DNA from 3 places in the Streptomyces avidinii genome. Region 3 is predicted to be linked to each of the others. Evidence: riboswitches for the same ligand, from Rfam matches in the RefSeq annotation. Region 3 holds a riboswitch; each other region holds the start of a gene.
The links. Region 3 has a riboswitch for thiamine pyrophosphate ahead of thiO (glycine oxidase ThiO). Riboswitches for the same ligand answer to the same signal wherever they lie in the genome.
Positions count from the first base shown of each region.

Region 1 (10,305 bases), 1.6 Mb from region 3:
GATGCGAAGGAACGATCGAGTACAAGGGGCGCAACGACGATGAAAGCCTTCCGGCTTGACGAGCTCGAAGCGGAGCGGGCCGCCAACGACGGCGCCTATCTGCAGTTCCTGCGCGAGCGGAACATGTCGGTCGGGCTGTACGCGCTCGATGCCGGACAGACCGATCCGCAGCTGCCGCACCGGCAGGACGAGGTGTACTTCGTCGTCAGCGGGCGGGCCTCGATCACGGTCGGAGAGGAGACGGGGACCGTGGCGCGCGGCAGCGTCGTCTACGTCCCGGCCGGCGTCCCGCACAAGTTCCATCACATCACCGAGGACCTGAAGGTGATGGTGGTGTTCTCCCCGCCGGAGAGCTGAGCGGCACGGGCGGATGAGGGTCGCTGCCCTGATCCCCCTAAGGGGCGGATCAGGGGACTCCGGGGGCTCGCGGGCCCCGATCCGTGTCCGTGGACTCCTAGCATCGGGAGCAGGAAGTCACGGACGAGGAAGAGGTCGAGGACATGGACGGCATCCGACAGATATTCGCAGGTATGCCCTGGTGGGTTAAGTGGGTCGCGGTTCCGTTGCTGGCGCTCTTCGTCTTCGGCGGTGTGATCACCAGCATCCTGGGCGCGCTGATCGGGTTCGTCTTCAAGCTGCTTCTCTTCGTCGGCCTCGTCGGCGGCCTGATCTTCGTCGTGAAGAAGTTCAGCGGCAGCGGATCGAAGTCCTCCTCCGGAGAGTGGTAGACGGGAGCGGGCCGGGGGGTTCCGGGATTGAGCCAGGTGAGGGAACGTGACTCGCCAAACCGCTCACATCCCCGGAATCGGTGGATAGAGTGGCAATCTGTGCCGTTCCCTGGGCACCGAAAGCCGGTACCGCCGCTCCGACCTGCCGCCCTGACCTGCGGCGATGAAAAAGAGCCGCCGAGTACGACCCCCAGGAGCCACGGCACGCGCGGGGGCGGCCCCCGCAGGGCGGGCCTCCCCAACGGCTCGCCGCCACGCCTGGGGGTGAGCTTTGTCTCCGGTTCACAATGCCGGTGTGCCGACTCTGATCGGTTCGGTGCAGCGCGCGCTGAGGCTGCTCGAAGCGGCGGGGTCCCATAGCGAGGGAGCCCCGGCGAAGCAGCTGGCGCGCGAGGCCGGGCTCCCGCTTCCCACCGCGTACCACCTGCTGCGCACCCTGACGCACGAGGGCTATCTGCGCAGAGCGAGAGGAGTCTTCGTACTGGGCGAGGCCGCGGGTCGGCTCGCCGGTGGGGGACTACAGCAGAAACGTCGCAGCATGATCCTCGACTCCCTCGCGCACTTCCGCGACGCGGTCGGGGCCCCCGTCTACTTCGCGGTCTACCGCGAGGGTGAGATCGAGGTCGTGGGTGTCTCGGACACTCCGGCCAGCCCGGCCTGCGAGGAGTGGGCCGACTTCCGTGCGACCGGCCATGCGCACGCCATCGGACAGTGCCTGCTCGGGCAACTCGACGAGGAGACGCGCCGGGACTACTACGACCGCCATCCGGTCGAGGCCATCACCCCCTATACGGTGCGGGATCTGCGGTCCCTGGAAAACCGGATCGCCGCCCTCGGGCGAATGCAGCCTGTGATCGAACGCCAGGAATATGCCCTCGGCATCATCTGCGCCGCCATCCCCATTACGGCCGGCGATACGGCCGCAACGATGGCTATTTCTCTACCCCTCCACCAAGAAGAACGATTGCTCTATGTAGTCGATCGGCTACGGAGTGAAGTAGGCGCGCTGTTGAGCACCCTCTCGTTCTCTATCAGTATCTGAAAACTCACTCCTTGTGATCTGCTACCGCTTCCACCACTCTTGTCAAGTGGGTCCTGGGGGATCATTCCTGGCCACTTCAACTACAGCGGGGTAGTCAATGCGCGAGTCGGTACAGGCAGAGGTCATGATGAGCTTCCTCGTTTCCGAGGAGCTCTCGTTCCGGATTCCGGTGGAACTCCGGTACGACGCACGCGACCCCTACGCAGTCCGCCTGACCTTCCACCTTCCCGGAGATGCGCCCGTGACCTGGGCGTTCGGCCGGGAACTTCTCCTCGACGGCATCAACAAGCCATGCGGTGACGGCGATGTGCACATCGCCCCCACCCACCCCGAAGATCTGTCCGACGTCCACATCCGGCTCCAGGTCGGCGGCGACCGGGCCCTGTTCCGGGCCAGCGCGGCGCCGCTCGTCGCGTTCCTCGACCGCACCGACCGGATCGTTCCGCTCGGACAGGAGCGCAACCTGGGCGACTTCGAGGAGAACCTCGACGAGGCCCTCGTCAAGATCCTCGCCGAATCGCATCAGAACGAGCAGAACGCCGGCTGACCCTTCAGCGCTTGCGCCGCCGGCCCCGGCCGCGGACCGGCCCTGCGGCCGGGACGCCGGCCGGGGATCCCGGTCGGTCGGCAGAAACCACCAGCGCGGCCAGCGCCGTCGTCACGGGGACCGAGGCCACCAGCCCGATCGAGCCCACGAGGGTCCGTACGATCTCTTCCGCCACCAGCTCGCTGTTGGCCACCGAACCCATGCTGCTGTTCGCGATCGAGAACAGCAGAAGCAGGGGCAGCGCGGCACCCGCGTAGGCCAGCACCAGGGTGTTGACCACCGAGGCGATGTGGTCGCGGCCGATCCTGATGGCCGCCCGGTAAAGGGCTCGTGGCCCCATCGAGGGGTCCGCCTGGCGCAGTTCCCACACTGCCGAGGTCTGGGTGACCGTCACGTCGTCGAGCACGCCGAGCGATCCGATGATCACACCTGCGAGCAGCAAACCGCTCATGTCGATGTCCGGGTACAGCCCGTGGATCAGCCCGGTGTTGTCATCGGTGTTGCCGCTGAGGAACGCCCAGTCGATGAACCCCGAGCCGAGCAGCCCGATCAGCAACAGCGAGACGAGCGTGCCGAGAACGGCCACCGAGGTCCGGGCGGTCAGCCCGTGGCACATGTAGAGCGCGATCAGCATGATCGCGCTCGCCCCGATCACCGCGACCACCAGCGGGTTCGAACCCTGCAGGATGGCCGGGAGGATGAAGAGGGTCAGAACGCCGAAGCTGACCGCGAGCGCGATCAGCGCGAACAGCCCGCGCATCCGTCCGACCACGACGACCGCGACGGCGAAGATGCCGGCCAGCAGTGCCATCGGGAGCTTGCGGTTCACGTCGATCACCGAGTACTGGAGGTCGCGCGGGGCGTCCGGCGCGTACGCCACCACCACCTCCTGGCCGTCCTCCAACTGCCGTGGTGCACCCGGCTGGACGATCTCCACGAAGGTGCGGCCCTTGTCCGGGCCGCTGGTGACCTCGACGGTGGCCTTCTTGCACTCGCCGGTCTGCTCGGCCTGGGCCTGGCGGCCCGAGGGGGTGGAAGGAGCCGCGGTCGTCGGTACCTGGGCGGCGTTCACGGACTTGCAGTCGACCTGTTCGAGCGAGGTGACCACGCCCTGCTGGGTCTGCCGGTCGAAGCCCACGCCGCTGCGCTCGTGGTCGGGGGCACCGCCCGGCCAGAGCACCGCCATGCCGACGAAGACGGCGGCCGCGAAGGGGATCAGTACGGCCGCGATGACCTTGCGCAGGTGCTTCGAGACGGGGGCGGCCGGCCCGTGGCTGTGGCTGTGGCCGTGGGCATGCCCTCCCGCGGAGTGCCCACCGGAGTGCCCACCGGAATGACCGCCGGAGTGCCCGTCGGGCTGCCCCGGCGAGTGCCCGGCGGACTGCCCGGGGCTCCCGTGCTCGTGGCCGTCGTGCTCGTGGCCGTCGTGGCCGTTGTGGCCACGGGTCTCTGTGGGCTCGGTGGGGGGCTGCAGCGAGGGCGTCACCAGCAGATCATCGCAAGAGATGAGGGGGCCCACTGTTCAGCACGCCATGGATGACGCTAGCGTGGGGTCACCTTTGCACAACGCGGGAGCTCGGAGCACCGGGCTGAGAGGACGCTGATCACCGTACGAGCATCACGGATGCGTACGGGAAGAGGCTGCGTCGACCGCCGAACCTGTTACCGGGTAATGCCGGCGTAGGGAGATCAGGTCTCATGACCACTCAGGATGCACGCACGCCTGCCGTCAGCCAGGACGCCGACGACCGGACCGAGCGCCAGCCCGGCTGGCACAAGGGATACCTGGCGGGCTCCCGGCCCGACCTCCGGGTGCCGGTCCGCCAGGTCCACCTCACCAACGGCAAGGACGTGACGCTCTACGACACGTCCGGCCCGTACACCGACCCGCAGATCGAGACCGACGTCCGCCGCGGCCTCGCGCCGCTGCGCGAGAACTGGATCATCAGCCGCGGTGACACCGAGGAGTACGCGGGTCGCCCCGTGCGCCCCGAGGACGACGGCATCAAGCACACCTCGCCGCGCGGCGGCCTCAAGAACCTCGACGCCGTCTTCCCTGGCCGCCCCCGGCAGCCCCGCCGCGGCCGGGGCGGCGCCGCCGTCACGCAGCTCGCGTACGCCCGCCGCGGTGAGATCACCCCGGAGATGGAGTACGTCGCGATCCGCGAGAACGTCTCCCCCGAGGTCGTTCGGGAGGAAATCGCCGCAGGTCGCGCGGTGCTTCCGGCGAACGTGAACCACCCCGAGATCGAGCCGATGATCATCGGCAAGCGCTTCCTGGTGAAGGTCAACGCCAACATCGGGAACTCCGCGGTCACCTCCTCCATCGAGGAGGAGGTCGACAAGATGACCTGGGCGACCAAGTGGGGCGCCGACACGGTCATGGACCTCTCGACCGGCCGCAACATCCACACCACCCGCGAGTGGGTGCTGCGCAACTCCCCCGTCCCGATCGGCACCGTGCCGCTCTACCAGGCGCTGGAGAAGGTCGACGGTCGCGCCGAGGACCTGACCTGGGAGATCTACAAGGACACGGTCATCGAGCAGGCCGAGCAGGGCGTCGACTACATGACGGTCCACGCCGGCGTGCTGCTGCCCTACGTGCCGCTGACCGCCCGCCGCAAGACCGGCATCGTCTCGCGCGGCGGCTCGATCATGGCCGCGTGGTGCCTGGCCCACCACAAGGAGAACTTCCTCTACACGAACTTCGAGGAGCTCTGCGACATCCTCGCGACGTACGACGTCACGTACTCCCTGGGCGACGGCCTGCGCCCCGGTTCGATCGCGGACGCCAACGACGCGGCCCAGTTCGCCGAGCTGAAGACGCTGGGCGAGCTGAACACGATCGCCAAGCGGCACAACGTCCAGACGATGATCGAGGGCCCGGGCCACGTCCCGATGCACAAGATCAAGGAGAACATCGACCTCCAGCAGGAGATCTGCGAGGAGGCGCCGTTCTACACGCTCGGCCCGCTGACCACGGACGTCGCGCCCGCGTACGACCACATCACCTCGGGCATCGGCGCCGCGATGATCGCTTGGTGGGGCACCGCGATGCTCTGCTACGTCACGCCCAAGGAGCACCTGGGCCTGCCGAACCGCGACGACGTCAAGACCGGCGTCATCACGTACAAGATCGCGGCGCACGCCGCGGACCTGGCCAAGGGCCACCCGGGCGCGCAGGAGTGGGACGACGCCCTGTCCGACGCCCGGTTCGAGTTCCGCTGGGAGGACCAGTTCAACCTGGCCCTCGACCCGGACACGGCCCGTGAGTTCCACGACGAGACCCTCCCGGCCGAGCCGGCCAAGACCGCGCACTTCTGCTCCATGTGCGGTCCGAAGTTCTGCTCGATGAAGATCTCGCAGGACATCCGCCGTGAGCACGGTGGTGACCTGAAGGCCGAGGAGATCCAGGCGGGGATGGCCGAGAAGTCCGCCGAGTTCGCGGCTTCGGGCAGCCGCGTCTACCTGCCGCTCGCCGACTGAGCGGGAGCGACACAGGACGGACCCGCGACCCATGGGGGGAGTCGCGGGTCCGTCCTGTGTCCCGGGCGCGTGGGCGGTGACCACATGCCGTACGTCACTCCCGCTCGTGCTCCGGGCCGCCGAAGTCCGGGCTCGTGAAGTCCGGAGGGGTGTAGCCGGGCCGCGGGGTTTCCGACGGGGAGCCCGGGCTCGTGAAGTCGGGTCTGCTGTATCCGAGGTTGGGGATCCGTCCCGCCGCCGGGGTGCGGGGGGTGGGAAAGCCCGGGCCCGCACTCGGGTCGGCCAGCGCGTCCCGCAGGAAGGGCATGATGCCGCGCTCCAGAAGGGCGTGCCGCCAGGCCTCACGGGCCCGTGCGACCTCGTCGGGTATCGCCTCGGTCTCGTCCGCGACCACCTCGGTCGCGCTGTTGCGGACGGCCGTCACCAGTAGTCCGATCACGGCGAAGAGCAGGGCGACCGCGGTGAGCCCGCCGAAGAGCCAACCCGCCGTCAGCATGGTTTCGGCGAAGGCCGGTTCGGGCTCGATCATCTTCAGGAGGTAGCCGACGAGCAGGAAGATCAGCATGGCGGTGCCCGCGAGGACGGGCGCGAGCACCGCGACCACGGCGCTGACGCCCGCGCCGCCACCGCTGCCCTGCCCGCCGTCCTCGTCCGCCGACGTACCGGGCGCGGTCAGTACCTCGTCACGCCGTTCCTCACGGACCTTCACGTAGTGGCCGTACTCGGCGGCGGCCGCGGCCGCCAGCAGGGCGCTGGCCCCCTGGGCCATGGTGCGCAGCTGTTCGGCGTTCAGTCGTTCGCCGAGCGTGGCGAGTTCGGGCCGCTCGTGCGCGGCGCGCAGAGCCTCGTCGACGAGCCGATCGAACTCCGGCCGGTCTTCGGTCAGCAGGTGCGGAGCGCTGGTCATGTGCATCCCCCGATGCTCCGTAGAAGCCGGTATGCCCGCGTAGACCCGGGCGCCGGCACAAACGGAGGAGAGCCTGCTACGGATAGAGCGATGGTAGAGCGCCCACGCCACGCCGTGACAGGGGCTTTCCGGAAATACCCCTCTCCGTAAGCTCTCAGTCGCTCAGGGGGAGTTGTACGACAAGCAGTTTGCCTGCCATTGTCACGCCGCCGTCCATGGCGATGGCGAGCCCCTCCGCGTACACGTGCGGGCCGTCCACGGCCTCGGGGCCGCGGGACTCGTCGCCGTCCTCCGTGCCCACTTCGCCGAGCAGGTACGGGATGGGGCTGTGCCCGTGGACGACGCGGCTGCCGCCGTAGGTGTCGAGCAGTTCGCGGACGGCCGCCGGGCCGGTGCCCTCGTCGCGGAAGGCGAAGCGCTTGGTGAACTTCCGGAAGAGGTCCCAGGTGATGTCGGCGTCGCCGCGGTTGAGGAGCTCGTGGATGGTGTCGTTGACGTCCTCGATGGAGTCGCCGTAGTCGAGGTAGGCCGTGGTGTCGGAGTGCAGCAGCAGGTGGCCCTCCTCCAGGACGGCCGCGTCCAGGCGCGACATCCACTGCAGGTGGACGTCCTGGAGGCGCTCCATGTCGGTGCGCTGGCCGCCGTTGAGGAGCCAGGCGGCCTGGAAGGTGGCGGTGCCTGCACCGGAGACGACGGGGGTGTCGCCGAACCGCTTGGCGCCGATGAGCAGCAACTCGTGGTTGCCCATAAGGGCCTTGCAATAGCCGCCGGCTGCGGCGGCCTCGGCGGACAGCCGCATGACGAGGTCGATGACGCCGATGCCGTCGGGGCCGCGGTCGGTGAAGTCGCCGAGGAACCAGAGCCGGGCGTTGCCCGCGGACCAGCGGCGCTCGGCGTCGATCAGGCTCTGGGCCTGGAGTTCGGTGACGAGCTCGTCGAGGTAGCCGTGGACGTCGCCGACGACGTAGAGCGGTCCGGGGCCGGCGGCCTGGTCCTGGGGCACGTACTGGACCTGGACGGTGTCGCCGGGTCCGCCGAGTGCGCCGCGGCCGATGACGGGCAGGTCCCGGTAGGTCGGTGTGTAGCCCTCCGGGTCCTCCTCGTCGGCGCCCTGGGTCATCGCGTGCGCGGGTTCGCCGTCGGGGCGCAGGGGGAGCTGCGTGTCGGGGTACGGGGCCTGCGGCGCGGGGGGCTGCTGCGGCGCGGCCGGCACGTGCGCGGGCGCCTGCGGCGGGTACCCCGGCTGCGGGGGCACACTCGGCGCGGCGCCGTTCTCGTAGTACGCCGGGTACTCGCCGTAGACGGGCGCCTCGCCGGGCAGCCCGGTGGATACGGCGTACAGGGCGGGTTCGGTGACTGGAACCCGGAAGTCCCGCAGCGTGTCCGTCCGCATCGCGGGTCCCTGACCGGCCCCCTGAGTCATCGACCCCTCCACCACCGTCGCGCTGCCGTACACCTGCGGACCCTCCTGACCTCCGAGGAGGAGGGTCCGTGATGTCGTGCGCCCATCATAGGAATGCGGCTCGCGCTCTGTGACGCACCAGGGGTGGTGAATCCTGTGCGGAGCCGATCGTTCCTACCGCTTTCTCCCGATATCGGTGTTGCTGAAATCCTCGGCCGGTCCTTGGTCGGTGGTCGGACTGTCCTCGGTCGGCCCTTGGACAGGCCGACCGGACGGTCTGTCGGTCTAGTCCTGTGCCGGAGAACGGGGCGGGCTGACGGTCGTGCGTGGCTGCCTGCGCTGCGACGAGGTACGGATGATGAGCTCGGTCGGGACGACCTGTTCGACGGGTCGCCCCGTGTCCACTCCCTCGATCGCGTCGATGAGCAGCTGCACGACGGCGGTGCCGATGCGGCGCGGTTTGAGGGACAGGGTGGTGATGGGCGGTTCGGTGTTGGCGTAGACGGTGGACTCGCTGCAGCACACGAGCAGCAGGTCCTCGGGGACACGCAGGCCGTAGCGCCGGGCGGCGGCGAGCAGGTCGGTGCCGTTGGGGTCGAAGAGCCCGTAGACCGCGTCGGGCCGGTCGGGGCGGGCGAGGAGCCGGTCGGCGGCCACGGCGCCCGCACACGGGTCGTGGGCGGGGTAGGACTCGTAGACGGGGTCCTGGCCGACGCGCTCGCACCAGTTGAGGTAGGCGGTGGTGGAGAGCCGGGTGTAGGTGTCGGTGGTGGTCCCGGTCAGCAGCCCGATCCGGCGGGCGCCGGCGGCGGCGAGGTGGTCGAGGAGGCCGAGTACGGCGGCCTCGTGGTCGTTGTCGACCCAGGCGGTGACGGGGAGGGAGCCTGCGGGGCGGCCGTCGGAGACCACGGGCAGGCCTTGGCGGACCAGTTCGGTGACGACGGGATCGTGGTCGGAGGGGTCGATGACGACGGTGCCGTCGAGGGCGACGTTCGACCACACGTCGTGGCGGGAGGTGGCGGGGAGGATGACCAGGGCGTAGCCGCGGGCGAGCGCGGCGGAGGTGGCGGCCCTGGCCATCTCGGCGAAGTAGGCGAATTCGGTGAAGGTGAAAGGTTCATCCCCGTATGTCGTCACGGTCAGGCCGATGAGGCCGGACTTGCCGGTACGGAGGGTGCGGGCGGCGGCCGACGGGCGGTAGCCCAGGCGGTCGGCCACCTCGCGAACGTGGCGGCGGGTGGCGTCGGGCAGCCGTCCCTTGCCATTGAGCGCGTCGGAGACGGTTGTGATGGAGACGCCCGCCGCGGCGGCCACGTCCCTGATGCCGGCCCGGCCCTGTCGGCCGGCGGCCCGCCGGGTGGTCTCGGTCCGGCTCACCTGATGCTTCCCTGCTGCTGTCATGGCGAGCCGATAGTAGGGCTCGGTGGGGAGGGTGGTCCGCGTGCATATGCACGCGTTGACAGGCACGTTTCTGCATGGTTCGCCACCCCCAATGACCTTGGAAATGAAGGCATTTGATCGCTCGGAGTGATGGTGGGGCTTGTCGTCGGGTCCGGGCATGCCAAAACGATGCGATCTCGGGCCGGTCGCAACTCACCTGCACGAGGGATGCGCGCCACGGCGCAGGCCACCGGCGCGCGCATATATGCGCGCGCTCCCCCGCATTCCAGGCGCCCCCATTCTCGGAACGGCGGAATCCTCATAAGGTGAGCAGTATTGAGTCGACGGCGACGTCGTACGGGACGGTCGAGGAGGACCTGCGGTGAGCGAGAAGAGCCCGAAGCTGCGCGCCGAGCTGGACGGCATTCCGACATACAAGCCCGGCAAGCCGGCTGCCGCCGGGGGGCCTGTCGCGTACAAGCTGTCCTCGAACGAGAACCCGTACCCGCCGCTGCGGGGCGTGCTGGAGACCGCGGTCGCGGCCGCCGGGAACTTCAACCGGTACCCCGACATGGCCTGCACCGGCCTCGTGAACGAGCTCGCCGAGCGCTTCGGAGTGCCGGTCGAGCACATCGCCACGGGCACCGGCTCGGTCGGTGTGGCCCAGTCGCTGATCCAGGCGACGGCCGGCCCGGGCGACGAGGTGATCTACGCCTGGCGCTCCTTCGAGGCGTACCCGATCCTCACGCAGATCACGGGCGCGACCTCCGTTCAGGTTCCGCTGACCGACGGCGACGTGCACGACCTCGACGC
Region 1 is NZ_CP108863.1:4,613,077-4,623,381, forward strand. Features, by position in the region: gene OG373_RS20595 (cupin domain-containing protein) at 40-357, shown strand; gene OG373_RS20600 (DUF5326 family protein) at 501-728, shown strand; gene OG373_RS20605 (IclR family transcriptional regulator) at 1,024-1,770, shown strand; gene OG373_RS20610 (SsgA family sporulation/cell division regulator) at 1,868-2,317, shown strand; gene OG373_RS20615 (YibE/F family protein) at 2,322-3,803, opposite strand; TPP riboswitch at 3,876-4,021, shown strand; gene thiC (phosphomethylpyrimidine synthase ThiC) at 4,016-5,803, shown strand; gene OG373_RS20625 (hypothetical protein) at 5,898-6,716, opposite strand; gene OG373_RS20630 (metallophosphoesterase) at 6,865-8,148, opposite strand; gene OG373_RS20635 (LacI family DNA-binding transcriptional regulator) at 8,398-9,513, opposite strand; gene hisC (histidinol-phosphate transaminase) at 9,875-10,305, shown strand, end outside.
Region 1: it holds a riboswitch for thiamine pyrophosphate, as region 3 does, so the genes downstream of both, thiC (phosphomethylpyrimidine synthase ThiC) here and thiO (glycine oxidase ThiO) in region 3, are expected to answer to the same signal.

Region 2 (10,305 bases), 3.3 Mb from region 3:
TGCCGCGACAACAAGCTGCCGATCCTCGTGTTCGAGCTGCTTGCCGAGGGCAACATCGCCCGCGCCGTCAAGGGTGAGAAGATCGGGACGCTCGTGAGCGACCAGGAAACCCGGGCCTGAGCAGTCCGCTTCCGGACCGAGCGGGCCCGCACCGGCCCGCCAGACCCGCCCGCCCGCCTGAACCATCCATTTCTGACATGCAGGAGCACGTGGTGACCGAAGAGATCCTCCTCGAGGCCGAGGAGAAGATGGAAAAGGCCGTCGTCGTCGCCAAGGAAGACTTCGCCGCGATTCGCACCGGCCGTGCGCACCCGGCGATGTTCAACAAGATCGTGGCGGAGTACTACGGCGCCATCACGCCCATCAACCAGCTCGCCTCCTTCTCGGTGCCCGAGCCGCGCATGGCGATCGTGACCCCGTTCGACAAGAGCGCCCTGCGCAACATCGAGCAGGCCATCCGCGACTCCGACCTCGGTGTCAACCCGAGCAACGACGGCAGCATCATCCGGGTGACCTTCCCCGAGCTGACGCAGGACCGCCGCAAGGAGTACATCAAGGTCGCGCGCACCAAGGCCGAGGACTCGAAGATCTCGCTCCGCGCCGTCCGCCGCAAGGCCAAGGACGCCCTTGACAAGCTGGTCAAGGACAAGGAGGCCGGCGAGGACGAGGTGCGCCGCGCCGAGAAGGAGCTCGACGACACCACCGCGAAGTACGTCGCGCAGGTGGACGAGCTCCTGAAGCACAAGGAAGCCGAGCTCCTCGAAGTCTGATGAACGACTCTTCCTGGCAGCCGGAGCCGGTTCCGGCGGGTCCCGCATACGATGCGCAGGTGGGCCCGCACACTCGGCCCATGCCCATCGTGCCCGATGCCGCCGGCCGTGACTTCGACGACCGGGAAGCACGCGATCGGGGGGTCGCCGCCGACAGCGGCCCCCTCTTCCGCGCCGATACGCCGCCGCAGGAGCCCATGCCCAGCCCCCCGCCTCCGCATGCCCAGCAGCCGCAGGACGCCTCGCCCCCGCCGCCGAAGAAGCGCGCGGGCCGGGATCTACGTGCGGCCATAGGGGTCGGCGTGGGCCTCGGCGCGGTGATCTTCGCCTCGCTGCTGATCGTCAAGGCCGTGTTCGTCGGCGTCATCGTCGTCGCCGTCGTGGTCGGCCTGTGGGAGCTCACCTCCCGGCTGCAGGAACAGAAGGGCATCAAGGCCCCGCTGGTCCCGCTGGCGGTCGGCGGCGCCGCCATGGTCATCGCCGGATACGTCCGCGGGGCCGAGGGCGCCTGGGTCGCCATGGCCCTGACCGTGCTGGCCGTCCTGGTGTGGCGGATGACCGAGCCGCCCGAGGACTACCTCAAGGACGTCACGGCGGGCGCCTTCGCGGCGTTCTACGTCCCCTTCCTGGCCACGTTCGTCGCGATGCTGCTCACCGCCGACGACGGCCCCCAGCGCGTGATCACCTTCCTGCTGCTGACCGTGGTCAGCGACACGGGGGCGTACGCGGTCGGCTGGCGCTTCGGCAAGACCAAGCTCGCGCCGCGCATCAGCCCCGGCAAGACCCGCGAGGGACTCTTCGGCGCGGTGGCCTTCGCGATGGCGGCCGGCGCGCTGTGCATGGAGTTCCTGATCGACGGCGGCTCCTGGTGGCAGGGTCTGCTGCTCGGCCTTTCGGTCGCGGTCAGCGCCACCCTGGGCGACCTGGGCGAGTCGATGATCAAGAGGGACCTCGGCATCAAGGACATGGGCACGCTGCTGCCGGGACACGGCGGCATCATGGACCGGCTGGACTCCCTGCTTCCGACGGCCCCGGTGGTGTGGCTGCTGCTCGCAGCCTTCGTGGGCACCGGCTGACCTGCGAAAAGGCGTCGCAGGACGCCGGGCGGTTACTCTTGGAAGGCGCGCTGCTTCTGCGGCGCGCCTTTCGTCTTACAAGGAGTACCTGCCATGGCCCGCCCCGTTCCGGGAGAGCTCACCTTCGTCGCCCCTCGTGGGGCCAAGAAGCCGCCCCGGCACCTCGCCGACATGACCCCGGCCGAGCGCCGCGAGGCGGTCGCCGCGATCGGCGAGAAGCCGTTCCGGGCCAAGCAGCTCTCCCAGCACTACTTCGCGCGGTACGCGCACGACCCGGCCGAGTGGACCGACATCCCGGCGGGCTCGCGCGAGAAGCTCCAGCAGGAGCTGCTGCCGGACCTGATGAACGTCATCCGGCACATCTCGTGCGACGACGACACCACCCGCAAGACCCTGTGGAAGCTGCACGACGGCACGCTCGTGGAGTCCGTGCTGATGCGCTACCCCGACCGGGTCACCATGTGCATCTCCTCGCAGGCCGGCTGCGGTATGAACTGCCCGTTCTGCGCCACGGGCCAGGCGGGCCTCGACCGCAACCTCTCCACCGCCGAGATCGTGCACCAGATCGTCGACGGCATGCGGGCGCTGCGCGACGGCGAGGTCCCCGGCGGCCCGGCGCGGCTGTCGAACATCGTCTTCATGGGCATGGGCGAGCCGCTGGCCAACTACAACCGCGTGGTCGGCGCCATCCGCCGGCTCACCGACCCGGAGCCCGACGGCCTGGGTCTTTCGCAGCGCGGTATCACCGTCTCCACCGTCGGCCTGGTTCCGGCCATGCTGCGCTTCGCCGACGAGGGCTTCAAGTGCCGTCTGGCCGTCTCGCTGCACGCGCCCGACGACGAGCTGCGTGACACCCTCGTCCCGGTCAACACCCGCTGGAACGTCCGCGAGGTGCTCGGCGCGGCCTGGGAGTACGCCGAGAAGTCCGGCCGCCGGATCTCGATCGAGTACGCCCTGATCCGCGACATCAACGACCAGGCCTGGCGCGGTGACCTCCTGGGCAAGCTGCTCAAGGGCAAGCGTGTGCACGTCAACCTGATCCCGCTGAACCCGACGCCGGGCTCCAAGTGGACCGCCTCGCGGCCCGAGGACGAGAAGGCCTTCGTGGAGGCGATCGCCCGCCACGGTGTGCCCGTGACCGTACGTGACACCAGGGGTCAGGAGATCGACGGCGCGTGCGGCCAGCTGGCCGCCTCGGAACGCTAGATTCCGCTTCCGTTCGATGTGATTCGGCCGCGGGGTACCCTGTGGCCGAACCAATTTCATATTCCGACAGGGGAGCGCCACAGCGCTGAGAGTGCGGTATCCGTCATCCGCAGACCCTCTGAACCTCGCCCCGGTCATTCGGGGTAGGAAGTTCGGTCACCACTCTTGCTGTTGCGCCCTGCCCGGCGTCCGCTCCTGCAGAGCGCCGGGCAGGGCCGCGTCTTCTCCTGGACATCCCAGGAGGAATTCACCAATGAGCACCACCAAGAAGATCGCGGGCGCCGCGCTCGCGGCCGCGCTCGGCGTCACCACGCTCAGCGCCTGTGGCGGCGGCGACGCACAGGACAAGACCGGCGCGAGCGACGCCCCGAAGTCCAAGACCGTCACGCTCGTCTCCCACGACTCCTTCAACGTGACCGACACGGTCCTCAAGGAGTTCGAGCAGCAGAGCGGCTACACCGTCAAGGTGCTGAAGTCCGGGGACGCGGGCGCCGCGCTCAACCAGGAGATCCTCACCAAGGGCTCCCCCCGCGGCGACGTCTTCTTCGGCGTGGACAACACGCTCCTCTCGCGCGCCCTCGACAACGGCATCTTCACCCCGTACGAGGCCAAGGGCCTCGGCGAGGTGAAGCCCGAGTACGTGCTCGACAAGGAGCACCGGGTCACCCCGATCGACTCCGGTGACATCTGCGTCAACTACGACAAGGCCTACTTCGCCGAGAAGAAGCTCGCCCCGCCGCAGACGTTGGACGACCTGATCAAGCCGGAGTACAAGAACCTGCTGGTCACCGAGAACGCCGCGACCTCCTCGCCCGGCCTCGGCTTCCTCCTCGCGTCCGTCGGCAAGTACGGCGACGAGGGCTGGAAGGACTACTGGAGCAAGCTGAAGGCCAACGGCGTCGAGGTCGTCGACGGCTGGGAGCAGGCCTACAACGAGCGCTTCTCCGGCTCCGCGGGCGGCAAGAAGGCCAAGGGCGACCGCCCGCTGGTCGTCTCCTACGCCTCCAGCCCGCCGGTCGAGGTCCTGTACGGCGAGCCGCAGCCGGCCGAGGCCCCCACGGGCGTCTCCACCGGCACCTGCTTCCGCCAGATCGAGTTCGCGGGTCTGCTCAAGGGCGCCAAGAACGAGGAGGGCGGCAAGGCCCTCGTTGACTTCCTGGTCAGCAAGAAGTTCCAGGAGGACATGCCGCTCCAGATGTTCGTGAACCCGGTGACGAAGGACGCCGTCCTGCCGGAGCTGTTCACCAAGCACGGCGTGGTCGTCGAGAAGCCGGAAAACGTGGCTCCGGAGACCATCGCCAAGAACCGTGAGCAGTGGGTCAAGGCATGGACCTCGCTCGTCGTGAAGTAAGCGGTTCCAAGGAGCCGGGCGCGGCGTCGGGGGGCGCCGCGCCGGGCCCCGGCCCCCGCGAGGGGGCGCGGGCGACCGCCGTGCGGCTCGCCCTGATGGCCCTCCCCCTCGCCTTCTTCGGGCTGTTCTTCGCCTACCCCGTCGCCGCGATCGTGGGGCGCGGCCTCAAGACCGACGAGGGGTGGCAGTTCGGCCGGTTCGCCGAGGTGCTGACCCGGCCCGACATCGCCGACGTGCTGTGGTTCACCACCTGGCAGGCATGCGCCTCCACCCTGCTCACGCTGGTGATCGCCCTCCCCGGCGCGTACGTCTTCGCCCGCTTCGAGTTCCCCGGCAAGCAACTGCTGCGGGCCTTGGTGACCGTTCCCTTCGTCCTGCCCACCGTGGTGGTCGGCACCGCCTTCCTCGCGCTGCTGGGGCGGGGCGGACTGACCGACGAGCTGCTGGGCGTCCGGCTCGACACGACCGTCTGGGCGATCCTGCTCGCGCACGTCTTCTTCAACTACGCCGTCGTCGTCCGCACGGTCGGCGGGCTGTGGGCCCAGCTGGATCCGCGCCAGGAGGAGGCCGCCCGGGTACTGGGCGCCGGGCGGTTCACCGCGTGGCGGCGGGTGACGCTGCCCGCACTGGTCCCGGCGGTGGCCGCCGCCTCGCTGATGGTGTTCCTGTTCACCTTCAGCTCCTTCGGCGTCGTCCTGATCCTGGGCGGGCCCTCGTACTCCACCCTGGAGGTGGAGGTCTACCGGCAGACCGCGCAGCTCCTGGACCTGCCGACGGCCGCCGTGCTGACGATGGTGCAGTTCGCCGCGATCGGCGGGATCCTCGCCGTGCACGCCTGGACCGTGCGCAGGCGCGAGACGGCGCTGCGGCTGGTGGACCCGGGCCGCACCACGCACCCGCCGCGCGGCTGGGCCCAGCGCACGCTGCTGGGCGGCGTGCTCCTGACCGTCGCGCTGCTGATCGTGCTGCCGCTGGGCGTCCTGGTCGAACGGTCCTTCGACACCCCCGGTGGCTACGGTCTCGGCTACTACCGGGCGCTGCAGGACGCGGGCGCCGGTGGCGGGACCTTCCTGGTGGCGCCCCTGGAGGCGATCTGGAACTCCCTGCAGTACGCGCTGGCCGCCACCGCGATCGCCCTGTTCGTCGGGGGACTCGCGGCCGCGGCGCTCACCCGGCGCGGGGGCCGCTTCGTACGGGGCTTCGACGCGATGCTGATGCTCCCGCTCGGGGTGTCCGCCGTGACGGTGGGCTTCGGTTTCCTGATCACCCTCGACGAGCCGCCGCTGGACCTGCGGACCTCGTGGATCCTCGTGCCGCTGGCCCAGGCGCTGGTGGGCGTGCCCTTCGTGGTACGGACCATGCTGCCGGTACTGCGCGCGGTGGACGGGCGGCTGCGGGAGGCCGCCGCGGTGCTCGGCGCCTCGCCCTTGCGGGCCTGGCGGGAGGTGGACCTGCCGCTGGTGCGGCGGGCGCTGCTGATCGCGGCCGGGTTCGCCTTCGCGGTGTCGCTGGGGGAGTTCGGTGCGACCGTGTTCATCGCGCGGGCGGACCGGCCGACGCTGCCGGTGGCCGTGGCGCGGCTGCTGGGGCGGGCCGGCGAGCTGAACTACGGGCAGGCGATGGCCCTCAGCACGATTCTGATGCTGGTGTGCGCGGCGTCCCTGCTGGTGCTGGAGCGACTGCGCCCCGACAAGACCTCCGGAGAGTTCTGATGACACTGCTTCAGCTGGAAGGGGTGTCGGTCCGCTTCGGTGAGCGCGCGGTCGTGGACGCCGTGGACCTCGCGGTCGCCGAGCACGAGGTGGTGTGCGTGCTGGGACCGAGCGGGAGCGGCAAGTCCACGCTGCTGCGGGTCGTCGCAGGGCTCCAGCAGGTCTCCGGCGGCCGGGTCCTGCTGGGCGGGGCCGACCAGGCCGGCGTACCGGTGCACCGGCGCGGCGTGGGCCTGATGTTCCAGGACCACCAGCTCTTCCCGCACCGCGATGTCGGGGCGAACGTCTCCTTCGGGCTGCGGATGCGGGGGGCCGGGCGGGCCTCGTACGCGGCCGAGGTCGCTCAGCTGCTGGACCTGGTCGGGCTCCCCGGGGCGCAGGGCCGGGCGGTGGCCTCCCTGTCGGGCGGCGAGCAGCAGCGGGTGGCGCTGGCCCGGGCGCTGGCTCCGTCGCCGCGGCTGCTGATGCTGGACGAACCGCTGGGCCAGCTGGACCGGGGGCTTCGGGAGAGGCTCGTCGTGGAGCTGCGCGGGCTGTTCTCCCGGCTGGGCACGACCGTACTGGCCGTCACCCACGACCAGGGCGAGGCCTTCGCCCTGGCCGACCGGGTGGTGGTGATGCGGGACGGCCGGATCGCGCAGGCCGGAACCCCGCTGGAGGTGTGGCAGCGGCCCGCGTCGGAGTTCGTGGCGCGGTTCCTCGGCTTCGAGAACGTGGTCCCGGCCGTGGTCTCGGGTACCGGCGCCGCCACGGCGTGGGGGAAGGTGCCGGTGCCGGCCGGATCCCCCGAGGGGGAGCAGCGGCTGCTGATCCGCCCGGCGGGGGTCGCGCTCAGCGCGGCGGGGCTGCGGTGCGAGGTGGTGTCCCGCACCTTCCGCGGCACCCATGTCGCGCTGCTGCTGCGGCCGGAGGCGGGCCCGGTGCTGGAGGCGGAGTGCGGCCTGGCGGGGGCGCCGGCCGTGGGGGACCGCGTCGCGGTGACCTTCACCCCCGCCGAGGTGGTGGTCCTTCCCCCGGAGACTCCCTAGGGGCGGATGCCGTCGCAGGCGATCGGCAGGTGGCGCGGGCCGCGCAGGACCGCGTTCTGGCGGTACTGCGGCGGGTCCTCCAGCAGCCGCGGGTTCTCCAGCCGGCGGGCCAGCTCGCTCAGTGCCAGCTGGGCCTCCTGCCGGGCCAGCGGGGCGCCGAAGCAGCTGTGGATGCCGCTGCCGAGGCCGAGGTGCTGGATGTCCTTGCGGTCGGGGTCGAAGCGGTCCGCATCCTCGAACCGCTTCGGGTCACGGTTCCCGGAGGCGAGCATCAGCCAGACGGACGCGCCCTTGGGGATGGTGACACCGGCTACCTCGACGTCGGAGAGGGTGGTGCGCTGGGGCAGCAGCTGCACGGGCGGCTCGTAGCGCAGCAGTTCCTCGACGATCGGGACCGCCAGGTCCGCGTTGTCGCGCAGCCGCTGGAGTACGTCCGGGTGGCGCAGCAGCGTCAGCATCCCGTTGGTGATGAGGTTGACCGTGGTCTCGTGGCCGGCGATCAGCAGCAGAGCGGAGGTGCTGAGCGCCTCCATGGTGGTCATCGCGCCGTCCGGGCCGTCCGCCGTCGCCAGCTGGGACAGCATGTCGTCGCCGGGCTTCTTGCGGCGCTCCTCGATCAGCCCGGCCAGGTACATGCCCAGCTCCATACGGGCGTCCATCGCGCCCTTCCCGTGCTGCGTGGGGTCGGCGTCCGGGTCGGGGTCCAGGCTGGCGGCCAGGGTCTCCGCCCAGACGTGGAAGCGGGGCTCGTCCTCGCGGGGGATGCCGAGCAGCCGGCAGATGACCGAGACCGGGAACGGGTACGCGAACTGATCGACGAGGTCGATCCGGTCCATCTGTCCGGTCTCCACGATGCCGTCGATGAGGCCGGTGACGAGTCCGCCCAGTTCGTCGCGCATGTCGTGCACCCGATGGGGGGCGTGCGGGGGGCCGAACGGCCGGTTCGTCATCCGCCGCAGACGGTCGTGGTCGGGCGGGTCGAGCTTGAGGAACGACGGGGGCAGGGTCGTCCCCTCCTCGTCGGACCGGCCGCCCAGCGGATCGTCCCCGGTCGCCTTCAGGTTCTTGGCGTCGGAGCTGATCCGCGGGTCGTGCAGGAGGCTGTGGATCTCGTAGTACGTGCTGACGACGTACGGGCCGTCCCCGTCCTGGGACACCGGGGTCTTGCGGAGCTCCTCGTACAGCGGGTACGGATTCGCGCGGTTCGCGTAGGCGATGATCTCCCGCAGGATGGCTTGTGTCATGACAGGTCCTCGTGATCCTCGGGGGAGGGCGCGGTGCGGCCCTGGCGCGGCCGGTGGTGCGCGGGGACGAAGGTCATCGTCCGGGAGTGAAGGTCATCTTCCGGTCGGCCGGCGAGTAGCCGCTCAGCGTGATGGTCGGCCCGTGGGTCGGGACCGACGGGTCGGGGAAGTCGGCCGGCAGCGGCTTGGCTCCGTCGGACCTGCGGTCCACCGTGGAGAACGGCGGCGGGAACGGCGCCGTGGACTCGATCTGCTGCTCGTAGAACGGCAGCCAGCGGCAGTTGTCGAAGGTGACGGCGGCGATCGTGCGCCCCTGGTACCCGTACACGGCCGCGAACCGGCGCTCGGCCAGCGAACCCTGCGTGATGAAGATCTCGGTGCCCATCGGCGGGACCCCGACCGACTTGATGTTCACGCCGAACTGCGAGGACCAGAACGCCGGAACCCACAGATGAGGGCGGCGGTCGGCGCTCTCGCTCAGCATGTTGTGCGCGGCGGTGTCGGCCTGTGCGACGGCATTGCCCCAGTGCTCCAGCGAGAGGAACTGGTAGCCGAACAGGGCGTGCGGGGAACGCGCCACGTCACCCGCCACGTAGATGTCGTCGGTGACGATGCCCCGGATGTCGAAGGCCCGGCAGCCCGCGTCGCAGGCGATGCCCCGCGGACCGGCGCCCAGTCCGGAGCCGGCGAGCCACTCGGTGTTGCGCTGCGCGCCCAGCGAGACGACCACCACCTCCGCCTCCACGGTGGACCCGTCGGAGAGGTGGGCGGCGCGGACCCGCCCGGAGGGATCGCCCTCCAGCGAGGTCACCATGACCCCGGTGCGCAGGTCGACGCCGTTCTCCCGGTGCATCCCGGCCGCCACCTCGCCGATGACCCCGCCCAGCGCACCGACCAGCGGGGCCCCGCCCCGTTCGGCGACGGTGACGTCCAGGCCGCGCTCGCGGCAGGCGGAGGCGATCTCGGATCCGGTGAATCCGGCGCCGATGACCAGCACCCGGCGGGGACCGGCGGCGAGGGCCCGTTGCAGCCCTTCGCCGTCGTCGCGCGTGCGCAGCACGAAGACACCCTGCAGGGCGCCCTCCTCGGCGTTGGGCCAGGGCCGGGCGCGTACCCCGGTGGCGATCAGCAGCCGGTCGTACTCGACCTCGTCGCCGTTGCCGAGCCGTACCCGGTGGGCGGCCATGTCCAGGCCCGTGGCCGGGACGCCGAGGCGCCAGTCGGCGTCGATCGCCCGGCGGCGGGGGAGCGCCGTGTGTTCGGCGACCGCGTTGCCGAGCAGGACCTGCTTGGACAGCGGAGGCCGGTCGTACGGCTCGTACGGTTCGTCGCCGATCATGGTGAGCGAACCGGCGAAGCCCTTCTCGCGCATGGTCTCGGCGGCTCGCAGCCCGGCCAGTGAAGCGCCGACGACGACGATGCGGCCCTCGCGCTTGAGGCGCTCCAGGGATCCGTCATGCGTTCCTGCTACGGTCACCGCGCGCCTCCGGAAGCGGATCCGGCTCCGGCCACGGCGTCCGGGGCAGCCATCTTCGCCATGTCCTCGTCCGTGATCTCCAGGAGGATGGCCTGGACCGGGCAGGCGGCCACGGCACGCAGGACGTCCTCGCGCTGCTCGGGATCGGCGTTCGGGTTGTAGAGCAGCGACTCGTCCCCGTGCATGGCAAAGACATCGGGCGCGAGGAATGCGCACTGGGCGTATCCCTGGCAGCGGTTGAGGTCGACGACAAGCCTCATGACGGTTCTGCCTTTCCCTCGGCCGTTCCTCCCCGTCACCCCCCGGTTCCTCTCCATCACCCAGCATGCACGCGGCACCCGCAGGGCGCCTGCCGGAGTAGGAATCCACAGGTCAGAGCGGATCGGTGGGGTTCGGGGCACCCGTTTTGGCGGTGCCCCGCCGGACGCGCAGGATGTACAG
Region 2 is NZ_CP108863.1:2,879,088-2,889,392, reverse strand. Features, by position in the region: gene pyrH (UMP kinase) at 1-120, shown strand, start outside; gene frr (ribosome recycling factor) at 213-770, shown strand; gene OG373_RS12365 (phosphatidate cytidylyltransferase) at 770-1,846, shown strand; gene rlmN (23S rRNA (adenine(2503)-C(2))-methyltransferase RlmN) at 1,940-3,052, shown strand; TPP riboswitch at 3,111-3,220, shown strand; gene OG373_RS12355 (thiamine ABC transporter substrate binding subunit) at 3,306-4,403, shown strand; gene OG373_RS12350 (ABC transporter permease) at 4,499-6,115, shown strand; gene OG373_RS12345 (ABC transporter ATP-binding protein) at 6,115-7,143, shown strand; gene OG373_RS12340 (cytochrome P450) at 7,140-8,387, opposite strand; gene OG373_RS12335 (NAD(P)/FAD-dependent oxidoreductase) at 8,461-9,864, opposite strand; gene OG373_RS12330 (ferredoxin) at 9,861-10,124, opposite strand; gene OG373_RS12325 (hypothetical protein) at 10,237-10,305, opposite strand, start outside.
Region 2: it holds a riboswitch for thiamine pyrophosphate, as region 3 does, so the genes downstream of both, OG373_RS12355 (thiamine ABC transporter substrate binding subunit) here and thiO (glycine oxidase ThiO) in region 3, are expected to answer to the same signal.

Region 3 (10,305 bases):
CACCGGGTCACCGTGGTCGACCCCAGCCCGAACGCGCTGTTCGGGCTGGAGCGCCGGGTGGCCGAGGCCGGTGTCGCCGATCTGGTGCGCGGCGTCCAGGGCGATGCCCAGGGCCTCTTGGACGTCGTCGAGCGGGACGCGTACGACGTGGTGCTCTGCCACGGAGTGCTGGAGTACGTCGACGACCCGGCCGAGGGCGTGGCCAACGCGGTGGCCGCGCTGCGCGCCGGCGGCACGCTCAGCCTGCTGGCCGCCGGGCTCGGCGGGGCCGTGCTCGCCCGCGCGCTGGCCGGGCACTTCACGGAGGCCCGTACGGCCCTCACCGACCCGGCCGGCCGCTGGGGCTCCGGCGACCCGGTACCGCGCCGGTTCACCGCCGAGCAGCTCTCCGCGCTGGTCGGCGACTCCGGCCTCGCGGTCGGCGCGGTGCACGGCGTGCGGATCTTCGCCGACCTCGTTCCCGGGGTCCTGGTGGACACCGAGCCCGGCGCGGTGGAGGCTCTGCTGCGTCTGGAGGAGGCCGCGGCCGAGCTGCCCGCCTTCCACGCGGTCGCCACCCAGCTGCACGTCCTGGGCGAGAAGCAGGCCTGAACTGCGATCTTCCGCGGGCGGAGTCGGCCGCACACCCGCCGTTCCGCCGGTCGGCCCCGTATGATCAGGTGCAGTGACCGGCATGGCGGACGGACCATTGGGGAATAACGGCCTCAGTGACCGCCCCCGCGGCGGTACGGTTTTCACGCAGCGCATTCACCGGCTGCGTCATTTCTGGGCCGTGTCTTTTTGGAACGTGGCGTAGAGGGCGGGTGTCACGGGGGCGATTCCCCGCCTATCCTGAAGGGGACCCCTGGTCGCTACCCCCGCGACCGACGGATGAGGAGGACTCCCGTGCCGCTCTCGGAGCACGAGCAGCGAATGCTCGAGCAGATGGAGCGAGCGCTGTACGCCGAAGATCCCAAGTTCGCGACAGCGCTTGAGGGAAGCGGACTGCGTACGTACACCCGGCGACGGGTCTACCAGGCAGTCGCAGGCATTGTGGTGGGTATCGCGCTCCTCATGACCGGTGTGATCATTCCGAACGTGCTCTGGATCAGCGTGGTGGGGTTCCTCGTCATGCTGGGCTGTACGGTCCTGGTGGTCACCGGTTGGCGCAAGGCACCCAAGCCTGGCGAGCAGCCCGTCTCCGGTAGTACCGGTGGTTCGGCCCATGGCCGGAACCGGCAGCGTCGGTCGATGATGACCCGCATCGAGGAACGGTGGCAGCGCCGCCGTGACGAGCAGGGGCACTAGCCCCGGACAACGTGGGTGAGGGGATGGCCGCGGCGCGGCCATCCCCTCACTTTTCCGCGCTCCCGTGCGGCATGATGATCCGATGAGTGTGCTCCCCCTGGTCTTCACCAGCGGCTGGGCCAGTGGGATCAACGCTTACGCCGTGGTCCTCCTGCTCGGCATCTTCGGCCGCACCGGCCTGACCGACGACGTCCCCGCGTCGCTGCAGCGGACGGACGTGCTGGCCGTCGCCGCCGTGCTGTTCCTGTGCGAGGCGATCGCGGACAAGGTCCCGTACATGGACTCCATATGGGACACCGTCCACACGGTGATCCGCCCGGTGTCCGGCGCCGTGATCGGCGCGCTGCTGGCCGGGCAGAGCGGTTCGCTGTCCGACATCACCGCCGCCGCGGTCGGCGGCTCCACGGCTCTGGCCAGCCATTTCGTCAAGGCCGGCACCCGGATGGCGATCAATACGTCCCCCGAGCCGTTCACCAACGTGGGGATGAGCATCGCCGAGGACCTCGGCGTGGCGGGCCTGGTCACCTTCGCGATGTTCAACCCCGAGGCCGCCGCGATCATCGCGGCCGTCCTGCTGGCCGCCGGACTGGCCATACTGGTCTTCCTGTGGAGCAGGATCCGCCGCTTCCTGCGCCGCCGTGCCCAGCGCCGCGAGGAGAAGCGCCTGGCCGCCGGGGCCCGCGAGGCCACCGGGGCCCCACCCCACTGACCACAGGGCCGCCACCTGGGTCGATAGGCTCGGCCGCATGGCACGAATTGCGGTGATCGGCGCCGGCATGGGCGCGATGGCGACGGCGGCCCGGCTGGCCGTGGCGGGGCACCTGGTGACGGTGTACGAGCGCGGGACGACCTACGGCGGAGCCGTCGGCCGCTACGAGCGCGAGGGCTTCGCCTTCGACACCGGACCGGGGCTGCTGCACCTGCCCGCCGTCTACCGCGATCTCTTCGTGAAGACCGGCAAGCGGTCGCTGGAGACATGCGTCGACATGGTCCAGGTGGACCCGGCGGTCCGGCACGTCCTGCCCCACCACGGCATCGACGTCACCCTTCCCGGCGCCTCCCACGGCGGTGTCGCCGCCGCCCTGGACTCCGCCTTCGGCGCGGGCGCGGGCGAGCGCTGGAACGCCGTCCTGGGCCGCGCCCGCGACGCCTGGGACGCAACCCGGCGCCCGCTGCTGGAGGAGCCGCTGCGGCCCGGCGCCCGGCAGAGCCTGGGCGGCGACCCGTATCCGGCCCTGCGCAGGAGCGGGCTGCTGCGCCGCCGCCCGCCGACACTGGCCGAGACGGCCGACCGGGAGCTGGGCGGCGCCCTCGCGGAGGTGCTGACCGGCCTGGTGCGCGGGTACGGGCTCGACCCCGCCACCGCACCCGCCTCGGCGGCCGTGCTCCCGTACATGGAGCAGACCTTCGGCAGCTGGTACGTGCGCGGCGGGATGCGGGCCCTGGCCACCGCCGTGTACGAGCGCTGCCTGGAGCGCAAGGTCGCCTTCGTCTTCGGGGCGGAGGTCCGGGAGGTCCTGGTCCGGGACGGCCGGGCGGCCGGACTGCTGCTGGCCGACGGCAGCGAGGCCGCCGCCGACACGGTCGTGTGCGGGATCGACCCCCGGCAGCTGCCGGCCGGTTCGCTGCCGTGGCCGCCGGAGGCGGTCCCGGCCCGCGGGGACGGCGTACCCGGGCGGCTCACGCTGCTGCTCGCGCTGCGCGGCGCCCGCCCCGCCGCGGCCGTGCACCGGACGGTCGTCCACGCCTCCGGGGCCCAGGTGACGGTGATGCGCCCGGACGATCCGGCCACCCGGCCCGACGCGGAGCACGAGGCGGTCACCGTGAGCGCCGTGCACGGGCCCGAGACCTCGGAGCCCGAGGAGCTGCTGAAACTCGCGGAGAAGGCCGTACAGGGCCTGCGGGAGCGGCTGTTGTGGCACGAGGTGCGGACCCCGGCCGACATCGAGGCGGCGACGGGTGCGGTGGGCGGCGCGGTGCCCCCGCCCGCCCTCGCGGGGGCCGGGGGCCGGCTGCTCCAGCCGGCCAACACCACGGCCGTGCCCGGGCTCTACCTGGCGGGTGGCTGGGCCCACCCCGGCGGCGGGCTGCCGCACGCCGGGATGACCGGGTCCCTGGTGGCCGGCCTGATCGTGGAGGGCGCGGAGTTCCGCGGCTCCCGGTGACCGTGACCGGCGGCGGTGCTCAGTAGCGGTACTGCTCGTACCCGCCCTGCTGGGGGTACGGGTACTGCTGCGGCTGCTCGCCCTGGTCCTCCATCGGGTAGGACTGGCCGGCCCCGTCGGTGGACCGCTGCTGCGGGACCCAGACCCCGCCGGGCGGGGTGTCCGTGGAGTACTGCTGCTGCCCGTAGTCGGCGTACGGGGTGTAGTCGTACGGCTGGGGCGGGACGACGCCGCCGCCGGTGCCGATGTACGGGTCCGAGTAGGCGGCGTACACCTGCTGCTGATCACCCGTCGGGTAACCGCCCGAGTAGTCGTAGCCGCCCTGGTTCTGCTGGTCGTAGTACGCGGCGTACTGGTGGGCGTCCTGCTCGGCCGTGGTGAACGGCGAGGCGAAGGCAGCCGTCCGGTCGACCTCGGGGGCCGGCGCGAAACTCTGTATCCCGTACGACCCGGTGTCCTCGGGGACCGGCTCCGGGCTGTAGACCGCTTCGGGTGCGTCCCGGAGCGGCCGCTCGGCCGCAGCCCCGTTCGCGTCCTCGTACTCCAGCGCGGTCACCCGGAGCGCGGGCTCCTGCTTGGTGCCGGCCGACCGGCGGCGGCGCGTCTGCTGCGGGGCGGGCTCACCGCCGCGGCGCAGCGCCCAGCCGGCCACGAAGCCCTTGCGGAAGGACAGGGTCACCAGGGTCTGGCCCACGGCGAACGCCGCCGCGCCGGCCCCGATGACCAGCACCGACGGCAGGACCACTCCGGCGACCACGCCGAGGAAGCCGGCGAAGGCGAGCAGGCGCCAGCGGAGCCGGGCCTTGTACTGCATCAGGACCTCGGCAAGCAGCCACAGCGCGACGAAACCGAACGCGGTGTAGAGGACCGTCATTCCCATGCATGGCCCCTCTCGGTACGGCCGCCGGCGCGGGAACGGGGACGGCCGATCAGGCCCGCTGGTGCAGGCCCAGGTTCTCGTAGATCTCGAGAGTCGCCGTGGAATTGTTGAGCGTGATGAAGTGCAGGCCCGGGACACCCTCGGACAGCAGTCGCGCGCAGAACTCCGTGGCGAACTCGATGCCAATGGAGCGTACAGCGGCCGGGTCGTCCTTGACGGCGAGCATGCGCTCTTTCACGTCTGCGGGGAAGACCGCGTTGCTGAGTTGGGGCAGTCGGTCGAGCTGCTTGATACCCACAACAGGCATGACCTCGGGGATGATCGGGGTCTCGCAGCCCGCCTTCTCGACGCCGTCGCGCAGCCGCAGATAATTCTCCGGATCGAAGAACATCTGGGTGATCGCGTAGTCGGCTCCGGCGTGGCACTTGTCCACGAAGTGCCGGATGTCCGTGTCCCAGTCCGTCGAACGCGGGTGCATCTCGGGGAAGGCGGCGACGCCGACGCAGAAGTCGCCGGACTCCTTGACCAGCCGGACCAGGTCGGCGGCGTAGTGCACGCCCTCGGGGTGCGCCACCCACTCGCCCATCGGGTCGCCCGGCGGGTCACCGCGCACGACGAGCATGTTCCGGATCCCGGCGTCCGCGAACTGCCCGATGACGTTGCGCAGCTCCGCGACCGAGTGGTCCACGGCGGTGAGGTGCGCGACGGGGGTCAGGGTGGTGTCCGCGGCGATCTCCTGGGTGGCCTTGACCGTGCCGCCGCGCGTGGAGCCGCCGGCTCCGTAGGTGACGGAGACGAAGCTGGGGGATACCGCCTCGACCCGGCGCAGGGCGTTCCAGAGGTTGCGTTCGCCCTTCTCCGTCTTCGGGGCCCAGAACTCGAAGGAGTACGAGCGCCCGGACGCGAGGAGGTCGCGGACCGTGTGCGCACGGTCCGACCAGGTGGAAGCGGTACCAGAGGCCATGTGGGCAGGTTAGACGCGGCCCGGCGGACACCGAAGCCTTGTCCACGTTTTGGACACGTTTTTGGACACCTGGAGGCCCGGCTCTGGCCGAAAACCGCTGCCGCCGGTACGCGGGTGGAGGCGATGGCGGTGGCCGTGCGCTGTCCGGGCGGACAGGACTCAGCCGAGGCGGGCCCGTACCCGCTTGGCGAGCTCGGCGGCGGCCGCACCGGGGTCGGTGGCCTCGGTGAGCGCGCGGACGACCACGACGCGGGTGGCGCCGGCGTCCAGCACCTCGTCCAGGTTCGAGCCGTCGATGCCGCCGATGGCGAACCAGGGCCGGTCCTGCTCCAGCGAGGCCGCGTACCGGACCAGATCGAGGCCGGGCGCGTGGCGGCCGGGCTTGGTGGGGGTGGGCCAGCAGGGTCCGGTGCAGAAGTAGTCCACGCCGGCTTCGGCCACGGCCGCGTCGACCTCGGCCTCGGCGTGGCAGGACCGGCCGATCAGCACCTGCTCGCCGAGGATGGCGCGGGCCGCGGGGACGGGGATGTCGCCCTGGCCGAGGTGCAGGACGTCGGAGCCGATGGCGTGGGCGACGTCGGCGCGGTCGTTCACGGCGAGGAGCTTGCCGTGGCGGCGGGCGGCCTCGGCGAAGACGTGGAGGTGTTCGAGCTCCTCCCCCGCCTCCATGCCCTTGTCGCGGAGCTGGACGATGTCCACACCCGACGAGAGCACGGCGTCGAGGAACTCGGGGAGGTCACCCTGGCGCTTGCGGGCGTCCGTGCAGAGGTAGAGCCGGGCGTCGGACAGCTGCATGGGTGTACCCCCCGTGGTGGATGCGGCGTACGGGCCGGGCCGCGGCCCGGTCCGTACACCGCTGTGGAGCGAAGGCGATCAGGTCAGAGGGCGAGCGCCTGCGCGCGGCGCTTCACCTCCGTGCCGCGATTCTCGCTCAGCGCCTGCACGGGGGTGCCGGGCAGGGTCGGATCCTCGGTGAAGAGCCATTCCAGGATCTCCTCCTCGGTGAAACGGTCGTCGCGCAGCACGGTCAGCAGACCGACGAGGCCCTTGACGACCTTGTCGCCGTCGATGAAGGGAGCCGGAACCTGCAGGGAGCGGTTCTCGCCCCGGCGGACGGCGATGAGCTGCCCTTCCTTGACCATCTGGCGGACCCGGGTCACCTCGATGTTCAGCATCTCCGCGATGTCGGGAAGGTACAGCCACGAGGGGACAAGGGCATCGATCTTTGCGTCAATCTCGGTCACAGGGACAAGCCTGCCATCTCGGCCACGCCGCCGGTACCTGAGCAGCCCCGTCCGGGTCGCGGCCGTACCCGGGCTCCGCCCCGGACCCCGCGCCTCGAACGCAGGCGAGGCCGTGTTTCAGCCCGTCCAGGGGGCACCTCCCAGCGGTAGCCGGGGGAGATTGAGCACCGGGCCCGGGCGGAGCCCGGGAAACGGAGAAAGGGCGGGGCCGGAACAGGCTCGGCGCAGCGGCACCCGCACCCGCACCCCGCCCGGGCCGTCAGGCCGTGGCTGATTTCAGCGGGGTGCCGGGGTCGGAGACCTTGGCGGGATCCACGGGAACCCCCGTCTCGATCAGGCGGCGTCCCTGCGCCAGGTCGCGCGGGCGGCCCACGGCCAGGACGGCGACGAGTGCGCCGGCCTTCAGCCAGCACACCGACCAGGAGGGCCCGGCCGCGTCCCCGCGCAGGAGCAGGGTGTCGGCCCCGCCGTGGTGTCCGGCGTACTGCACGAAGCGCCCGAACTGCTCCGACCAGAAGTACGGCACCGGGTCGTAGACCCGGTCCGGCTCCCCGGCGAGGATGTTCGCCGCGACCGTCCGCGGGCCCTGGAGCGCGTTGTCCCAGTGGTGCACGAGCAGCCGCGTCCCGTACCTCCCGGACGGGAAGGAGGCGCAGTCGCCGACCGCGTACACATCGGGCAGCGAGGTCCGCAGGTACGCGTCCGCGGTGACCGAGCCGTCGGGGCCGCACTCCACGCCGGTCCCGGCCAGCCATCCGGTCGCGGGGCGCGCGCCGATGCCCACCACCACCGCGCCGGCGGGCAGGACGCGCCCGTCGGCCAGCAGGACCCGCCCGTCCTCGATCCCGGCGACCTTCGCCCCGGTGATCAGCCCGGCGCCGGCCTCCTCGTACCAGCGCGCCATCGGCTCGGTGGCCTCGGCGGGGAGCGCCCCCGCCAGCACCCGGTCCGCCGCCTCGACCACGGTGACCTCGCAGCCCGCCTCGCGGGCGGCGGTGGCGAACTCGGCGCCGATCCAGCCCGCCCCGACGACCACGGTCCGGGGCGACGCGGCCAGCACCGGGCGCAGCCGGGCCGCGTCGTCCAGGGTGCGCAGCAGGTGGACGCCGGGGACGCCCTCGGTCCCGGGCAGGGTCAGCGGCTGCGCGCCGGTGGCCAGGACGAGGATCCCGTAGGGGACGGGTCCCGCCTCGGTGTCCAGCTCGTGGTCGGCGGCGCGCAGTCCGGTGACCTCGGTGCCGAGCCGCAGGCGGATGTCGAGCCCTTCGAAGTCCACGTCGAAGGCGGAGTCCTCGGCCTTGCCGAGGAGGACCGCCTTGGACAGCGGGGGCCGGTCGTAGGGCTGGTGGGGTTCGGCTCCCAGCAGGGTCACGGGGCCGGTGAACCCCTGTTCTCGCAGGGCGACCGCGGTCTGCACCCCGGCCATTCCGGCGCCGACGATCACGACGCCGCGCTGATTCTGTTCCGTCTGCTCGCTCACGCGGCCAGCCTAATCATCTGACGCTCCGTCAGGAATAGGTGCCGCCTTACCGGCCGTCCACCGCCGGGTTAGTCTGGCCACCGTACCTATCGCGGGAGTCCGGCGCACCGGGCTGAGAGGGAGGCTGGCCGGCCTCCGACCGTACGAACCTGATCCGGGTCATGCCGGCGAAGGGAGGGGCTGGACGCCCATGCACTCATCCCGAACATCCCGAACATCCCGCAAGGGATCCGACGTCCTCGTCATCGGGGGCGGAATCATCGGCCTGGTCACCGCCTGGCGGGCCGCCGCGCGCGGGCTGCGCACCGTACTCGCCGACCCCGCACCCGGCGGCGGCGCCGCCCAGGTCGCGGCCGGCATGCTCGCCCCCGTCACCGAGCTGCACTACGGCGAGGAAGCCCTGCTCGGCCTCGGCCTCGCCTCCGCCGCACGCTATCCGCAGTTCGCCGCCGAGCTCGCCGAAGCGAGCGGCGGCCTGGACATCGGCTACCGCGCCTGCGGCACCCTCGCCGTCGCCCTCGACGCCGACGACCGCCTCCACCTGCGCGAGCTGCACGCCCTGCAGCGCCGCTGCGGCCTGGAGTCCGAGTGGCTCACCGGCCGCGAGTGCCGCCGTCTGGAGCCCATGCTCGCCCCGGGCGTACGCGGCGGCCTGCGCGTCGACGGCGACCACCAGGTCGACCCCCGCCGGCTCGCGGCGGCCCTGCTGGCCGCCTGCGAACGGGCCGGCGTCACCATCCACCGGTCGGGCGCGGAACGACTGCTCACCACCACCGACCGCGCGACGGGCGCCCTCCTCGCCGACGGTACGGAACTGCTCGCCGACCAGGTGGTCCTCGCCGCGGGCTCCCTCACCGGCCGGCTGGCGGGCGTACCGCCGGAGGTCGCGGCCCCCGTACGGCCCGTCAAGGGCCAGGTGCTGCGGCTCACGGTGCCGGCCGCGTACGCGCCGTTCCTGTCGCGGACCGTACGCGCCGTCGTGCGCGGCAGCCACGTCTACCTCGTGCCGCGCGAGAACGGCGAACTCGTCGTCGGCGCCACCAGCGAGGAACTGGGCTGGGACACCACCGTCACCGCGGGCGGGGTCTACGAACTCCTGCGCGACGCCCACGAACTGGTCCCCGGCATCACCGAACTCCCCCTCACCGAGACCCGGGCGGGCCTGCGCCCCGGCTCCCCCGACAACGCCCCGCTGCTCGGCCCGACCGACCTGCCGGGCCTGCACCTGGCCACCGGCCACTACCGCAACGGAGTGCTGCTGACCCCGCTCACCGGCGAGGTCCTCGCCGAGCTGCTGGCCACCGGCGAACTACCGGAGATCGCGCGTCCCTTCACCCCCCGCCGGTTCTCCGCCGCACGTCAGGAGTCGTACGCATGACCATCTCCGTCAACGGCGAACCGCGCGAGGTCGCGGTCGGCGCCACCCTCGACACGGTGGTCGCCACCCTGACCACGGCGCCCTCCGGGGTCGCCGCCGCGCTCAACGAAACCGTGGTGCCGCGCGGGCAGTGGCCGGCCACGGTCGTCGGCGACGGCGACCGGGTGGAAATCCTGACCGCGGTACAGGGGGGCTGAGCGGCATGGCGGACGACCTCTTCACCCTCGGCGGCCGGACCTTCTCCTCCCGCCTGATCATGGGCACGGGCGGGGCCCCTAGCCTGGACGTCCTGGAACGCGCCCTCGTCGCGTCCGGCACCGAACTGACCACGGTCGCGATGCGGCGGCTGGACCCCACGGTCCAGGGCTCCGTCCTGTCCGTACTGACCAAGCTCGGCATCTCGGTCCTCCCCAACACGGCGGGCTGCTTCACGGCGGGCGAGGCCGTGCTCACGGCCCGGCTGGCCCGGGAGGCGCTGGGCACGGACTGGATCAAGCTGGAGGTGGTCGCGGACGAACGGACCCTCCTGCCGGACGGCGTCGAACTGCTCGACGCCGCCGAGACCCTGGTGGACGAGGGCTTCACGGTCCTGCCGTACACCAACGACGACCCGGTGCTCGCGCGGAAGCTGGAGGACGTGGGCTGCGCGGCGATCATGCCGCTCGGCTCCCCCATCGGGTCCGGCATGGGCATCCGCAACCCGCACAACTTCGAGCTGATCACGGAGCGGGCGTCGGTACCGGTCATCCTCGACGCGGGCGCGGGCACGGCGTCCGACGCGGCCCTGGCGATGGAGCTGGGCTGCGCGGCGGTGATGCTGGCCTCGGCGGTGACCCGCGCACAGGAGCCGGTCCTGATGGCGTCGGCCATGCGGGACGCCGTCTCGGCGGGCCGCCTGGCCTTCCGC
Region 3 is NZ_CP108863.1:6,224,934-6,235,238, reverse strand. Features, by position in the region: gene OG373_RS28060 (methyltransferase) at 1-591, shown strand, start outside; gene OG373_RS28055 (DUF3040 domain-containing protein) at 886-1,287, shown strand; gene OG373_RS28050 (DUF4126 domain-containing protein) at 1,370-1,996, shown strand; gene OG373_RS28045 (phytoene desaturase family protein) at 2,034-3,452, shown strand; gene OG373_RS28040 (hypothetical protein) at 3,472-4,332, opposite strand; gene metF (methylenetetrahydrofolate reductase [NAD(P)H]) at 4,382-5,296, opposite strand; gene thiE (thiamine phosphate synthase) at 5,456-6,091, opposite strand; gene OG373_RS28025 (Rv2175c family DNA-binding protein) at 6,175-6,540, opposite strand; gene OG373_RS28020 (NAD(P)/FAD-dependent oxidoreductase) at 6,800-8,020, opposite strand; TPP riboswitch at 8,102-8,213, shown strand; gene thiO (glycine oxidase ThiO) at 8,211-9,398, shown strand; gene thiS (sulfur carrier protein ThiS) at 9,395-9,595, shown strand; gene OG373_RS28005 (thiazole synthase) at 9,601-10,305, shown strand, end outside.